DNA from 2 places in the Kitasatospora sp. NPDC127116 genome. Region 2 is predicted to be linked to the other one. Evidence: riboswitches for the same ligand, from Rfam matches in the RefSeq annotation. Region 2 holds a riboswitch; the other holds the start of a gene.
What was found. Region 2 has a riboswitch for glycine ahead of gcvP (aminomethyl-transferring glycine dehydrogenase). Riboswitches for the same ligand answer to the same signal wherever they lie in the genome.

Region 1 (7,609 bases), on a different contig from region 2:
GCCGACCAGGTTGATCCGCTTCTCGGCGATGATCCGTTCGACGTCCTTGTCGGCCTGGTCGACGTCGACGGTGCGGGGCGAGGCGTTCTCCAGGCCCAGCAGGACGGCCTTCGGGGTGCCGTGGCCGTGGCCGGTGGCGCCGAGCGAGCCGTACAGCTCGGCGCGCACCGCCGTCACCCCGTCCAGGAGGCCTTCGGAGCGCAGTCGGCGGGCGAACATCCGGGCGGCGCGCATCGGGCCCACGGTGTGGGAGCTCGACGGGCCGATGCCGATGGAGAAGAGGTCGAAGACGCTGATGGCCACGGGGGACGTCCTTGTCTGGTCTCGTGGAAGGACTTGCGGGCAGGGAGGGGCCGACACGGGACGGGGCACCGCGCGCACTGTCCAGTGTGCGCGGTGCCCCGGGGTGCCAGGTACGCCGGAGGGGTGAGGCCGGTCACCCCGCCCGAACGATCACCGGAGTGATCAGAGGTTCGGGTACAGCGGGTACTTGTCGGCCAGGGCGCTGACCCGGGCCTTGAGCGCGGTGGCGACGGTCTCGTCGAAGGCGGGCTTGAGCGCCTCGGCGATGATGTCGGCGACCTCGCGGAAGTCCTCGGCCTGGAAGCCGCGGGTGGCCAGGGCCGGGGTGCCGATGCGCAGGCCCGAGGTGACCATCGGCGGGCGCGGGTCGTTCGGGATCGCGTTGCGGTTGACGGTGATGCCGACCTCGTGCAGGCGGTCCTCGGCCTGCTGGCCGTCGAGCTGGCTGTTGCGCAGGTCGACCAGGACCAGGTGGACGTCGGTGCCACCGGAGAGCACGCTGGCGCCGGCCTCGGCCACGTCGGCCTGGAGCAGGCGCTCGGCGAGGATGCGGGCGCCGTCCAGGGTGCGCTGCTGGCGCTCCTTGAACTCCTCCGAGGCCGCGACCTTGAAGGCGACCGCCTTGCCGGCGATCACGTGCTCCAGCGGGCCGCCCTGCTGGCCGGGGAAGACCGCGGAGTTGATCTTCTTGGCGTACTCGGCCTTGGACAGGATGACGCCGCCGCGCGGGCCGCCCAGGGTCTTGTGGGTGGTGGTGGTGACCACGTCCGCGTACGGCACCGGGTTCGGGTGCAGCCCGGCGGCCACCAGACCGGCGAAGTGCGCCATGTCCACCATGAGCAGCGCGCCGACCTCGTCGGCGATCCGGCGGAACGCGGCGAAGTCGAGCTGGCGCGGGTAGGCCGACCAGCCGGCGATGATCAGCTTCGGCTGGTGCTCCTTGGCGAGGCGCTCGACCTCGGCCATGTCGACCTGGCCGGTCTTCTCGTCCACGTGGTACGCGGCCACGTTGTAGAGCTTGCCGGAGAAGTTGATCTTCATGCCGTGGGTCAGGTGACCGCCGTGGGCCAGGCTCAGGCCCAGGATGGTGTCACCCGGCTGGATCAGCGCGAACATCGCGGCGGCGTTGGCCTGCGCGCCGGAGTGCGGCTGGACGTTGGCGTGCTCGGCGCCGAACAGTGCCTTGATGCGGTCGATCGCGATCTGCTCGACCACGTCGACGTGCTCGCAGCCGCCGTAGTAGCGGCGGCCGGGGTAGCCCTCCGCGTACTTGTTGGTCAGCACCGAGCCCTGGGCCTCCATGACCGCCACCGGGGCGAAGTTCTCGGAGGCGATCATCTCCAGGGTGGTCTGCTGGCGGTGCAGCTCGGCGTCGACCGCGGCGGCGATCTCCGGGTCGAGGGCGTGCAGGGACTGGTTGAGAACCGTCATGGTGTGGTCTTCCCGGGAGGAGGAGGGAAAGGGGCCGGGGCGGGGCGGACCGCCGTGCGCGGCCCGTCCCGTCGGGTGGCTCAGCCCTGGGGGTTGATGAGCGCGTCGTACTCGTCGGCGCTGAGCAGCTCGTCGGTGGCCTCGACGCGCACCTTGAACAGCCAGGCGTTCCCGAACGGGTCCGCGTTCACGGAGGCCGGGTCGTCGATGACGTCCTGGTTGATCTCGGTGACCTCGCCGGTCACCGGGGAGTACAGGTCGCTGACCGACTTGGTGGACTCCAGCTCGCCACAGGTCTCGCCGGCGGTCACGGTCTCGCCGACCTCGGGCAGCTGCACGTAGACGATGTCACCGAGGGCGGTGGCGGCGTGCTCCGTGATGCCGACCGTGGAGACACCGTCCGCGGCCGCGGTCAGCCACTCGTGCTCCTTGGTGTACTGCAGGTGCTGGGGGTTGCTCATGGCGTCATTCTCCAGGATGGGAAGCGGGTACGACGAAGCGGGCCGCCGCGCGGACGGCCGCGACGTGCGCAAACGGAAAAACGGGGGCCTCGGCGAAGGCTCAGCGGGCGCGCTTGTAGAACGGCAGCGCCACGACCTGGACGGGCTCGTGCTTGCCGCGCACGTCCACCGCGACGGTGGTGCCGGGGACGGCGTGGGCGGCGTCGACGTAGGCCATCGCGATCGGCTTGCCCAGGGTCGGGGACGGCGCGCCCGAGGTGATCCGGCCGATCGGCTCGCCCTCGGTGGAGACCACGGTGTACTCGGCGCGCGGCACCCGCTTGCCCTCGGAGACCAGGCCGACCAGCACCTTCGGCGGGTTGGTCTCGGCCGCGGCGGCGGCCTGCTCCAGCGCCTTGCGGCCGATGAAGGCGCCCTCGTTGGTGGTCTTGTCGAAGCGGACGACCCGGCCCAGGCCGGCGTCGAACGGGGTGAGGTCGGTGGACAGCTCGTGCCCGTACAGCGGCATGCCGGCCTCCAGGCGCAGCGTGTCGCGGCAGGACAGGCCGCACGCGATCAGGCCGTGGCCCTCGCCCGCGGCGGTCAGCGCCTGCCAGACCGGCTCGGCGTCGGCCGGCCGGCAGAAGATCTCGAAGCCGTCCTCGCCGGTGTAGCCGGTGCGGGCGAGCAGCACGTCGCGGTCGGCCACCCGGGCCGGGAGGATCGCGTAGTACTTCAGGCCGGGCAGGTCGGCGTCGGTGGTCTTCGTCAGGATGCCGGTGGCCTCCGGGCCCTGGACGGCGATCAGCGCGTAGGTGTCGCGGTCGTCGGTGACGACGGCGTCGAAGCCCTTGGCGCGGGCGATCAGCTCGTCGAGGACCAGCTGGGCGTTGGAGGCGTTGGCGACGACCAGGAAGGCGTCCTCGCGCAGGCGGTAGACGATCAGGTCGTCCAGGATGCCGCCGTCCTCGGCGCAGATCATGGTGTAGCGGGCGCGCAGCACGCCCAGCGCGGAGACGAAGCCGACCAGCGCGTGGTCCAGCATCTCGCCCGCCTGCGGGCCGGTGACGGTGATCTCGCCCATGTGCGAGAGGTCGAACAGGCCGGCCTGGGTGCGGACCGCGAGGTGCTCCTCGCGCTCGCTGCCGTAGCGCAGCGGCATGTCCCAGCCGGCGAAGTCGGTCATGGTCGCGCCGAGGGCGCGGTGCAGCGCGTCGAGCGCGGTCAGGCGGAGGGACGACATGGCCAGGAACTCCTCGGTCGGGGCACTCAGGGGTGCACGCGCCGGACCGGACCCGCTCGGGTTCGACCCTGCGCGCGGGCATGCGGCGGCGTGGGTCTCCCCATCTGTCGTCGAACCTGAGAGCTTCACCGCCCACCGCCCGCAGCTGTTTCCAGCTTGGGGGACAGCATGACGGCTTGCACCGTGGGTGGGCGCACGACAGGGCCGGGCGCCGCTTTCCAGATGTGCCTAACCCGTGCGGTAGGGGTGCCTGAGAGATTCCGGGGAGGACTTGCTCCTTCGGCGCCGGCTGTGCCTGAACGGCACTCCGGGCTCTCCCGCGCGGGTTCGAGCGGCCGGTATGGAGTTGTGGGGGCCCGCGGCGCATGCCGTCGGACGGGCACATCATGGCACGTCCGGGACGGCGAGGGGAGAGGGGACCCGGTCACACCGCGCGGCACCCGGGCGCGGGCCCGGGACGGCACCCGGGACCGGGGCCCGCGCGGCACCCGAACACGAGCCCTAAAGGGGAGGCCCCGGGGGCCCTAGACTGCTGCGCGTCGGCGCAGCAGAGGGCGGCCGAGCGGCAGAGGGCGGGATCGGCGGCGCATGGGGTACCCGGTGGAGCAGCAGCAGGAGTGGGGCGGACCGCAGGAGGCGCCGGCGGGCGGTTCCTGGCCGGCCAACGAGCTGGAGCAGGTGCTGACCGCGGCCCTGGGCGACCCGGGCGCGACGCCGAGGGTGATCGAGGTGCTGGCGCGCAGCCAGGTGTGGGTGCCGCTGCCGGCCGGGGCCGATCCGCAGGGGCAGGCGCTGGACCTGCCGACCGTCGAGCTGGGCGGCGATCCGTACGTGCCGGTGTTCTCCTCGCAGGAGGTGTTCCTCCAGCAGGCGCCGGGGATGGCCTTCGCGGTGGCGCCGGTGTGGGAGTTCGCCCGCGGGCTGCCGCTGGGCGTGGGCATCGCGGTGAACCCGGACGCGGCCGTGGGCATCCCGGTGCCGCCGCAGGGGGTCGCCGAGCTGCGCCGCGGTCCGCGCGGGGACCGCTGGGAGGCCGCTGACGACGCCACGGCGCCGACCGGCGGCCGGGTGGCGCTGCGCGAGCCGGTGCCGGGCGAGGACCCGGAGCACTTCCTGGCCGCCTGCCGGGGCGAACTGTCGGCAATGCCGGGAGTGTTGACCGCCCGCAGGGCGCTGGCCAGCATCGAGGGCGAGCCGACCGTGATGTTCGTGGGCGTCCAGCTGGACCCGGCGGCACCGGCCGATCCGGCCGCGGTGAACGACGCGCTCGGCCGAGCGCTGGGAACCGCGCCGCTGCCCGGCGGCGTCCACCTCGTACTGCTCGACCTCGCCGACGACCCGGTGGTCGAGTGGCTGCTCACCCGGGTACTGCCGTTCTATTCGCGGGGCTGAGCGGGGTTCGTATCAAAGGCACGTCGCCGTGGCGGTGGCCGGTGCAGCGCCATAGGGTGCGTGCAGACGGCCGACGGGCCGGCGGGTTGAGGGAAAGAGGCGCGGCGAGGTGGGCGCATGAGTGCGGGAACGGGAGCGGGCGGTGTGCCGGGGCCCTGGGGCCAGGCACCGGCCGGGCGCCCGGGAGCTGATCCCGGCGCGTTGGAGCGCGCCCTGCGCGACGTCGCGCCGGAGCGCTACGACGCGTACGAGCGGCTGCTGCACGCGCTGGCGGACGGCCAGGTCTGGATGCTGCTGTGGCACGGCACGCCGGGCAGCCCGGACGCCCAGTACGGGAACATGGAGATCAGCGGCCACGGCTACGCGCCGGCCGTCACCTCGTCCGAGCAGCTGACCGCCTCCGGCTGGGCGCGGGCCCACGAGGTCATCTCCGGCCGGGAGATCGCGGCCTCGCTCTACCGCACCCGCTGGGGCCTGTGGCTCAACCCGCACGCGCCCGGCGGCGGCGTCGGCGTGCCGTGGGCGGACCTGCGGCGGGTCGCCGCGGGCCTGGACCGGCTGCCGGCCGGGCCGTTGAAGCTGAGCGAGCCGCAGCTGAACGCCCAGTCGTTCTTCGCGCTGCTGGAGCGGCAGGCCGCCGAGGTGCGCGCGGTGCGGGCCCTGCGCCGGGCCTGGGTGCAGCCCGCGGTGGGGGAGCCGTACCTGGCCATCGGCCTCGACCTGTACGAGAGTTCGCCGCCGGCGGTGGAGGCGGTGCGGGCGCTGATGCAGCGTGCGATCGCGGTGGCCCCGGAGGGGCTCGCGGTGTCCACGGTGGCGATGTCGGACGAGTACGACCCGGTGGCGCTGTGGATGCGCGCCAACGCGCGGCCGTTCTTCGACCGGGAGGCGGGCCGCCCGCCGACCGGTCCGTACCCGCCGGTGCCCCCGCCGCCGTACCCGGGGCAGTCGATGCCGGGTTACGGGTACGGCACCCAGTCGCCGGCGCAGGGCTGGCAGCAGCAGCCGCCGCAGCGGCCGTGGCCCGGCTACCCCGGGCGCTGATTCCCAAAACTCATTCCCCGAAGCCGACTTGATTGTCCATCAAGTCGGCTTCGATGCTTTCCGGACGAATTTCCGGATGTGTGCTCCGGTCATCTTGACATGGCAGTTACAGCCATGTGAAGAGGTATATGCCGAAGACCGGGGAGGTGCATGCACGCAGATCACAGTTGGGCATCTGTCGGTTGGCAGGGCTGGCGCAAGCCAGTTCGGATGGCAGAGAGTTCTGCGCAACGCACCGCGCGTGCTTGAACCCCACAAGGGCGAGCGCGCACGCCGACAGTCCGCCCACGCGACGCCCATCCCGCGTGGTGGCAGTGCCTGTGCACGACGCACTGCCGTCAACACCCGCTCCTCCTAAGCACCTCCGCACGTCCGCAGCCGCACCGCCGAAGCCGGCGACCGGCACCCGTGGGCCGGCCACCGTCGGCGAGGGGACCAACTGACCATGACCGCAACCGTGACCACCGCCGGGAACGATCCGGAGGCACCCGCCACCGCAAGCCCGGCCAAGAAGATCGAGGGCCGCTCCCTCGGCCAGATCGCCTGGACCCGCTTCAAGCGGGACAAGGCCGCCGTCGCCGGCGGCGTCGTGGTGATCCTGCTGATCCTGCTCGCCGTGCTCGCCAAGCCGATCGAGTCGATGTTCGGGCTCGACCCGGACGCCCTCCACCAGGACCTGCTGGACGCCGACCTCGGCGGTCTGCCGTTCGGCGACTGGGGCGGCATGAGCTGGGACCACCCGCTCGGCGTCGACCCCCTCCAGGGCCGTGACCTGCTCACCCGCGTCATCGAGGGCTCCTGGGTCTCCCTGCTGGTCGCCTTCGGCGCGACCCTGCTGTCCAACACCATCGGCACCGTGCTCGGCATCATGGCCGGCTACTACGGCGGCTGGGTGGACACCCTGATCAGCCGGGTGATGGACGTCTTCCTGGCGTTCCCGCTGCTGCTCTTCGCCATCGCGATCTCGACCTCGCTCCAGGGCGGCGCGTTCGGCCTGCACGGCCTGCCGCTGCACATGCTGGTGCTGATCTTCGTGATCGGCTTCTTCAACTGGCCCTACATGGGCCGGATCGTGCGCGGCCAGACGCTGTCGCTGCGCGAGCGGGAGTTCGTCCACGCGGCCCGCAGCCTCGGCGCGCGCGGACCGTTCATCCTGTTCAAGGAACTGCTGCCCAACCTGGTCGGTCCGATCCTGGTCTACTCGACCCTGCTGATCCCGACCAACATCCTCTTCGAGGCCGGGCTGAGCTTCCTCGGCGTCGGCATCCAGCCCCCGCAGGCCTCCTGGGGCGGGATGCTCCAGGACGCGATCCGGTACTACCAGGTGGACCCCCAGTACATGGTGGTCCCCGGTCTGGCGATCTTCGTCACCGTGCTCGCCTTCAACCTGCTCGGCGACGGGCTGCGCGACGCCCTCGACCCCAAGAACAACTGACCCTGCGTCACTCGGACCACCCGTCACTCGACGGTGCGTCAGAATCCCTCCTCCACATCCTCAAGGGGTTGATCTCACCCATGCGTAGGTCCCGTACCGTCGCCCTGACCGCGGCGGCTGCCGCCGCGGTCCTGGTCGTGACCGGTTGCACCAGTTCGTCGAAGAACGGAGGGTCCTCCACGGCCTCCGGCTCCGCCGAGGGCGGCTCCGGTGCCAACGCGGCCACCAAGGGCATCGTCAACGCCTCGGACAAGAAGGGCGGGACGGTGACCTACGAGATGAAGGGCACCCCCGACTCGCTCGACCCGGGCAACACGTACT
Region 2 (7,609 bases):
GCGCCGAGGACGCCACCGAGGACCAGCGGCAGACGCGGGCCGCGACGGGCGATCAGCAGGGCGCCGACCGGGGCGGCGACCATCGAGCCGATCGCGGACGGCAGCAGCAGGAGGCCGGCGTGCAGCACGCTGGCGGTGAAGCCGTAGTGGGTCAGCTTCTCCGGGGTCTGGGCGAAGTTGCTGATGACCATGAAGGAGCCGTACATGCCGAAGCCGATGAGCAGGCCGGCCACGTTGGTGAAGGCGACGGCCGGACGGGCCATCATCTTCATGTCCACGAGCGGGTGCGCGACCTTGGTCTCGATGATCCCCCAGACCAGGGCGACCACGGCGGCGACGGCGAACAGGCCGAGCGTCTTGTTGGAGGTCCAGCCCCAGTGGTTGCCCTGGCTGACCGCGACCAGCAGCGCGGAGAGCCAGCCGGCCAGGGTGAGGGCGCCGAGCGGGTCGGCGCCGCCCTCCTTGTCGGTGACCGGGTCGGTCGGGACGCGGAAGGCGACCAGGGCGATCGCGATCAGGCCGAAGACCAGGCCCATCCAGAAGATCGACTTGTAGTCCCAGTGCTCCAGCAGGAGGCCGGTGGCGACCAGGCCGAGGCCGGAGCCGACGCCCATCGAGGCGCTGATGGCGGCGACGCCGCCGGTCACCTTCCGCTTGGGCAGCTCGTCCCGGACGATGCTGATCGCCAGCGGCAGGACGCCACCGCCGGCGCCCTGGAGGACACGGGCGACGACCAGCCAGGTGAAGGAGTGGGTGCTGACCGCCAGCGCCGAACCGGCGACCAGGCCGGCCAGCGAGATCAGCAGCATCGGCTTGCGGCCCCGGAGGTCGCCGAAGCGGCCCAGGAGGGGAGTCAGCACGGCTGCGGAGAGCAGGTTGGCGGTCATCAGCCAGGTGATGCTGGACGCGGAGACGCTCAGTTCCTTGGCCAGCGAGGGCAGGATCGGGACGACCGCGGTCTGCACCACGCTGAACGACAGCATCGCCAGGATGAGGGCCGGCAGGACCCGGGCGCTGCTCTGCTTCTCGGCCGCGGTGGTGGGCTGTGGTGCCTCACTCACGGTTGCTTCCTCCCGTACATAGTGAATGAACTGAAGTAACCATGCAGGGAGATACTTCAGAGTGTCAAATATCGAGTGGTTAAGCTTTGGCAAAGACGAACGGTCGGGTACGCGACAAGGGAGGTCGGGCGCCCGGTCGGGCGCGCGACCAGGGCCCCGGACGGTGTCCGGGGCCCTGGTCGCGGGGCGTTGCCCCCGCGGTCAGACGAGCGGTCGCAGGCCGGCCGGGCGGGGCGCCTCGTGGGCCATGTCACGGGCCGCGTCGGGGGACGCGCCGGAGGGCGGGGCGGCGGAATGGGCGGGGGTGGCCGAGGCGGTGGGCCGGGTGGCGGTGGCGTCGTGGACCTCGACGTTCTCGCGGCGGAGTTCCTCCCGGACCACCTCCTCGGTCGTGTACCGCTCGACGATCAGGCGGACCCGCTCGACGGGGGCGAGGTACTTGCGCACCACCGCGCGTTCCTCGCGGAGGGTCACCTCCTCGACGGCCTCGGAGATCTCCTTCTCGGTGAGCGTGGCGCGCTCGGCGTCGCTGATCGGCGTCCGCTCGACCCGGACGCGCTCGCGGACCACCGGGATGCGGCGCTCCACCTGTTCGGTCGTCACGTACTTGCGCAGCTTCGCGGTACCGAGGGTGTGCCACTCGGTGGTGATCTCCAGCCGCTCCTCGCGGCAGGTGATCTCGACCGGGCTGCTGGGGGCGGACGAGGAGGCGTCGGCGTTCGCGGCGGCGGTGACGTTCGCGGCCGCGGTGGTGGCGGCCGCCGGGGCGAGCGTGGGGACGGGCGTGGCGGCGGGCTGCGGCTGCGGCTTCGGCTCCACGACGGGGGCGGCGGAGGCGGTGCTGGCGGCGGGTGCGGCGAAGCCGGGCTCGGCCGGCGGGGAGGCGGTGGGGGCCGCGGGGGTGCTGAGGCTCCGCAGCTCGGCCTCCGGGGCGGTCCTGGTGGTGTCGGCGGCAACGGGCGCGGCGGCAACGGGGGGCCTGGTCGGTGCGGACTCGGGGGAGTGCTCGGGCGACCGCTCGGGTGACCGCTCGGGGGTGTGGAAGGTGAGCGACTTGGCCGGGGCCGCCGCGGTCGTCGTGGCGGCCGCCGCCGCCGTGGTGCCGAAGTCGAGGTCGGGCTGCCTGGGCCGGCTCCCGTTCTCGCCGTTCGGGCGGCTGTCCATCGGGGTGTCGAGCCCGTAGTAGCGGTAGAGCTGGAGCTCCTGGGCGGGGGACAGGTGCTGGCCGACGCCGAAGTCCGGCGACTCCTTCACCAGCGACTTGTCGTACGGCACCCGGAGCTCGTCGCCGGCGAACTCGCTCGTGGTCAGGGGGACGAAGGCGTCCCGGCCGAAGATGCCGGTCCGGACCGCGGCCCACTCGGGCCGGCCGGTGGCGTCGTCCAGGTAGACCTCGTCGACCGTGCCGATCTTGTCTCCGTTGCGGTCGACGGCTTTGTGGCCGATGAGGTCCCGGGGGTCGATGTCCGTCTGCACTTCTTTCCTCCCGCGCGCTGAACCTGCGGAACTCCCGCAGGAAGGCGGCCGGAGCACCCGATTCCGTCCGCCACTTCACACCAAAAGCCATGAATCGGACGAGCGCGACCCCGGGTGCGCCGTACGGGGTTGGCACTGGACCGTCCGGGGGACGCGCGTAGACCTCCAGTGACCAGACACACCCGTGATCGGGGGGCCTCCCGCTGGTACCCTGGGCGGCGACCGCAGAGCCCGCTCGGGAGAGTCTCCGATCACGAAAACCGCTGGTCGGAGCGCCGAAGGAGCAACTCCTCCCCGGAATCTCTCAGGCATCCGTACCGTGTGGGGTAGGTCACTCTGGAAAGCAGGGCAGGAGCGTCGGCACGGAAGCCGGCGATCACCACCCTCACCGACGGTGCAAGCCGGCGGGGCGCCCACAGCGCTCCGTGCGGGTGAAGCTCTCAGGTCCCGATGACAGAGGGGGAGGCCTGTTGGGTCCGCGCGCCCAGGCTCGTCCGCTGCCCGCAGCGGTGGAGCCGGCCGGCGTGCGTACCCCCGCCGGTCCGTGACCAGGAGGCCTCGACCACCATGAACGCCCAGCCGAACGCGGGACGCCCCACCGGCGCCTCGACCCTCACCGAGCTTGAGCTGGCCAGCCCCTTCGAGAACCGCCACATCGGCCCCGACGCCGCCGCGCAGGAGAAGATGCTGGCGTCCGTCGGCTACGGCTCGCTGGACGAGCTCGCCGGGACCGCGGTGCCCGAGGCGATCCGCTCCATCACCGCCCTGGACCTGCCCGCGGGCCGGTCCGAGGCCCAGGTCCTCGCCGAACTGCGCGAGCTGGCCGGCCGCAACCAGGTGCTCCAGCCGATGATCGGCCTGGGCTACTACGGCACCTTCACCCCGCCGGTGATCCTGCGCAACGTCATGGAGAACCCGGCCTGGTACACCGCCTACACCCCGTACCAGCCGGAGATCTCGCAGGGGCGCCTGGAGGCGCTGCTGAACTTCCAGACCCTGGTCTCCGACCTGACCGGCCTGCCGACCTCCGGCTCCTCCCTGCTGGACGAGGGCACCGCGGCCGCCGAGGCGATGGCGCTGGCCCGCCGCGTCACCAAGGTCAAGGGCGGCGTCTTCCTGGTCGACGCCGAGACCCTGCCGCAGACCGTCGCGGTGATCAACACCCGCGCCGTGCCGACCGGCGTCGAGGTCGTCGTCGCCGACCTGTCCGAGGGCATCCCGGCCGAGATCGCCGAGCGCGGCGTCTTCGGCGTGCTGCTCCAGTACCCGGGTGCCACCGGCGTGGTCCGCGACCTCACCCCGGTGATCGAGCAGGCGCACGGCCTGGGCGCGATCGTCGCCGTCGCCGCCGACCTGCTCGCGCTGACCCTGCTCAAGTCCCCGGGCTCGCTGGGCGCCGACATCGCCTGCGGCACCTCGCAGCGCTTCGGCGTGCCGATGGGCTTCGGCGGCCCGCACGCCGGCTACCTGTCGGTGCGCGCCGAGTACGCCCGCTCGCTGCCCGGCCGCCTGGTCGGCGTCTCCGTCGACGTCGACGGCAACCGCGCCTACCGCCTGGCGCTGCAGACCCGCGAGCAGCACATCCGCCGCGAGAAGGCCACCAGCAACATCTGCACCGCCCAGGTGCTGCTCGCCGTGATGGCCTCGATGTACGCCGTCTACCACGGCCCGGACGGCCTGGCCGACATCGCCCGCCGCACCCACCGCTACGCCGCCGCGCTCGCCGAGGGCCTGCGGGCCGGCGGCGTCGAGCTGCTGCACGGCGAGTTCTTCGACACCGTCACCGCCGTCGTCCCGGGCCGCGCCGCCGAGATCGCCGCCGCCGCCCGCGCCAACGGCATCAACCTGTTCCAGGACGGCGCGGACCGGATCTCCGTCTCCACCGACGAGACCACCACCCGCGAGCACCTGGCCGGCGTCTGGGCCGCGTTCGGCGTCGAGCCGGTCGAGGTCCCCGAGACCGCCGACGCGCTGCCCGCCGCGCTGCTGCGCGAGGACGAGTACCTGACCCACCCGGTCTTCCACAGCCACCGCTCGGAGACCGCCATGCTGCGCTACCTGCGCCGCCTGTCGGACCGGGACTACGCGCTGGACCGCGGCATGATCCCGCTGGGCTCCTGCACCATGAAGCTCAACGCGACCACCGAGATGGAGGCGGTGACCTGGCCGGAGTTCGGCCAGCTGCACCCCTTCGCGCCGATCGACCAGGCCCAGGGCTACCTCACCCTGATCCGCCAGCTGGAGCAGCAGCTGGTCGAGGTGACCGGCTACGACGCCGTCTCGATCCAGCCGAACGCCGGCTCGCAGGGCGAGCTGGCCGGCCTGCTGGCCGTCCGCGCCTACCACCACGCCAACGGTGACACCCAGCGCGACGTCTGCCTGATCCCGTCCTCCGCGCACGGCACCAACGCGGCCTCCGCCGTGATGGCCGGCATGCGGGTGGTCGTGGTGAAGACCCTGGTCGACGGCGACGTGGACGTCGAGGACCTGAAGGCCAAGATCGAGCAGCACCGCGACAACCTGTCGGTGCTGATGGTCACCTACCCGTCCACCCACGGCGTGTACGAGACCCAGATCACCGACATCTGCGCCCTGGTGCACGAGGCCGGCGGCCAGGTGTACGTGGACGGCGCCAACCTGAACGCCCTGGTCGGCCTCGCCAAGCCGGGCAAGTTCGGCGCGGACGTCTCCCACCTGAACCTGCACAAGACCTTCTGCATCCCGCACGGCGGCGGCGGCCCGGGCGTCGGCCCGGTCGCGGTGCGCGCCCACCTGGCGCCGTACCTGCCGAACCACCCGCTGCAGGCGGAGGCCGGCCCGGCCACCGGCGTGGGCCCGATCTCGGCCGCGCCGTGGGGCTCGGCGGCCATCCTGCCGATCTCCTGGGCGTACGTCCGGCTGATGGGCGGCGAGGGCCTCAAGCGCGCGACCCAGGTCGCGGTGCTGAACGCCAACTACATCGCCAAGCGCCTGGCGCCGCACTTCCCGGTGCTCTACACCGGCCCGGGCGGGCTGGTCGCGCACGAGTGCATCATCGACCTGCGCCCGCTGACCAAGGAGACGGGCGTGACGGTGGACGACATCGCCAAGCGCCTGATCGACTACGGCTTCCACGCGCCGACGATGTCCTTCCCGGTGGCCGGCACGCTGATGATCGAGCCGACCGAGTCCGAGGACCTGTACGAGATCGACCGGTTCTGCGACGCGATGATCACCATCCGGGCCGAGATCGACAAGGTCGGCTCGGGCGAGTGGGCGGCCGACGACAACCCGCTGCGCAACGCCCCGCACACCGCCGCCACGCTGGCCGGCGACTGGGCGCACGGCTACTCGCGGCAGGAGGCGGTCTTCCCGGCGGGCGTGAACCCGGCGGACAAGTACTGGCCGCCGGTGAGCCGGATCGACGGCGCGTACGGCGACCGCAACCTGGTCTGCTCCTGCCCGCCGCTGGACGAGTACGGCGTCTGACCGGACCGGGCCCTCGGAGGTCCGACCCGCACGACAGGGCCCCGGCGGAGTTTCCGCCGGGGCCCTGCCCGTGGTGCTGTCGAGTCGGCGGCTGCCCCCGCCGTACGGCCGGACGGGTGGTCAGGCCGCGTGGGCGACAGGGCGGCGCGGGGCGATCACCCGGCCGTCGGGCAGCAGCTCTCCGGTGTCCTCGAACAGGACGACGCCGTTGCAGAGCAGGCTCCAGCCCTGCTCCGGATGGCGGGCCACCGACGCGGCCGCCTCGCGGTCCTCGGACTCGGCCGATGGGCACTCAGGACGGTGCTGGCACATACGCGTACCCTCGCTTCGCTCTGCGATCCTCCCCGTGGTGCGGTCGCCGGAGGCCGTGCCGTCCGGAACCGCCGCGGTGGTCGGATCCTGTCCGCACGCCGGCCAAGTGTGGACCGGCGTTCAAGTGGGTAGGACAGGGGGTCCTTCCACGCTGGTTCCCAGTGTCGGCATCCCGGGACCCGCGCGCAGGGATTTCGTGACATGCGCCACAACTCCCGGGTAGAGATCACCCGTTCAGGTGGGGCCGACGGGAAAAGGCGCACCAGTGGGTCAGTCGGGGCATGGCCCGATGAGGCCATGCCGGATGGCCCGGACGGGTGGTCGCCGTTCGGGTGAGGAGCCGCGGGGGCGGGTGCGCCGGCAGGGCCGGGGGACCGCGGGGCGCCGTGCGGGCGCGCGGGTACGGCCTCGGGCCGCCGGGCGGGTGGGCCCGGCGGCCCGAGGGGGCGTCGGTGGGTCAGGAGGAGCCGAGCAGCAGCGGCCTGGCGAGCGGGGCGCGGGCGAGCAGCGGCAGCAGTTCGGCGGCCGGGCAGGCGCGGTGCGCGGTGACGCCGAGCGGGGCCGGGGCCAGCGGGATCAGCAGGTCGGCGGCCGGGTCGCCGTCGGGGCCGTGCAGCCACAGCGCCGTGGCGTACTGGCCGGGGAACGTCAGCAGCCGGGGCTGTTGGCGGGTCCGGGAGGTCTGGGCGAGCTGCCAGGCCTCGCGCAGCGCCCGGACCGTCGAGTCGAGGTAGGGGCCCGCGGTGAAGTGGGAGAAGGTGTGGCCCTCGGCGCTCTGCACCACCTCGGCGGCGGCGGCCACCTCGGCGCCGTCCTTGATCAGGAAGCGCCAGCCGGTGCGGCGGGCGGCCGGGAGCTCCGGGCGCCCGCCGGTCAGGACGTGCACCGCGAGGGGGTGGGCGGGGAGCAGCGGGCCGGTCGGATGACGCAGTGCTGCGGCGGCGGGCTGGCGCAGTGCGGTCTCCGAGTCGAGCGCGCCCAGGACGGCGCGCAGTGCGCTCGGCGGGGGCTGGGGGGTTTGCAGAGTCATGGCGGGGTCCGCCTCTCCAAGCGAGATCGGCGTGCGAGTGCGGCATACCGGCGTGGCGGGCGACGCGTCTTCGGTGACGGGGGCCCGGTCGTGTCCGGTTGTGCAGGATCGCGGTGCCGGCGCGGTCGCCGCCGTCGACGAGGGCCTTCGGGGCGAGGCGGACCGGCCGGAGCGCTGTACCAATTCGAACAGATGCACAGGGTGATCTGTTTATCACAGGCTGTGGCGCCGGGCAAGTCTACAGTTCGTCTGATTTTCCGTC

Region 1: it holds a riboswitch for glycine, as region 2 does, so the genes downstream of both, gcvT (glycine cleavage system aminomethyltransferase GcvT) here and gcvP (aminomethyl-transferring glycine dehydrogenase) in region 2, are expected to answer to the same signal.

What each region holds. Positions count from the first base shown of each region.
Region 1 is NZ_JBHXTL010000006.1:135,838-143,446, forward strand. Features, by position in the region: gene ACFVHV_RS04430 (L-serine ammonia-lyase) at 1-303, opposite strand, end outside; gene glyA (serine hydroxymethyltransferase) at 466-1,734, opposite strand; gene gcvH (glycine cleavage system protein GcvH) at 1,815-2,195, opposite strand; gene gcvT (glycine cleavage system aminomethyltransferase GcvT) at 2,296-3,417, opposite strand; glycine riboswitch at 3,646-3,747, opposite strand; gene ACFVHV_RS04450 (enhanced serine sensitivity protein SseB C-terminal domain-containing protein) at 4,006-4,809, shown strand; gene ACFVHV_RS04455 (enhanced serine sensitivity protein SseB C-terminal domain-containing protein) at 4,927-5,853, shown strand; gene ACFVHV_RS04460 (ABC transporter permease) at 6,299-7,288, shown strand; gene ACFVHV_RS04465 (ABC transporter substrate-binding protein) at 7,369-7,609, shown strand, end outside.
Region 2 is NZ_JBHXTL010000044.1:42,746-50,354, reverse strand. Features, by position in the region: gene ACFVHV_RS19525 (MFS transporter) at 1-1,061, opposite strand, end outside; partial or broken gene ACFVHV_RS19520 (YsnF/AvaK domain-containing protein) at 1,263-1,727, opposite strand; partial or broken gene ACFVHV_RS19515 (PRC-barrel domain-containing protein) at 2,154-2,537, opposite strand; glycine riboswitch at 2,764-2,867, shown strand; gene gcvP (aminomethyl-transferring glycine dehydrogenase) at 3,105-6,005, shown strand; gene ACFVHV_RS19505 (DUF5999 family protein) at 6,126-6,317, opposite strand; gene ACFVHV_RS19500 (hypothetical protein) at 6,775-7,347, opposite strand.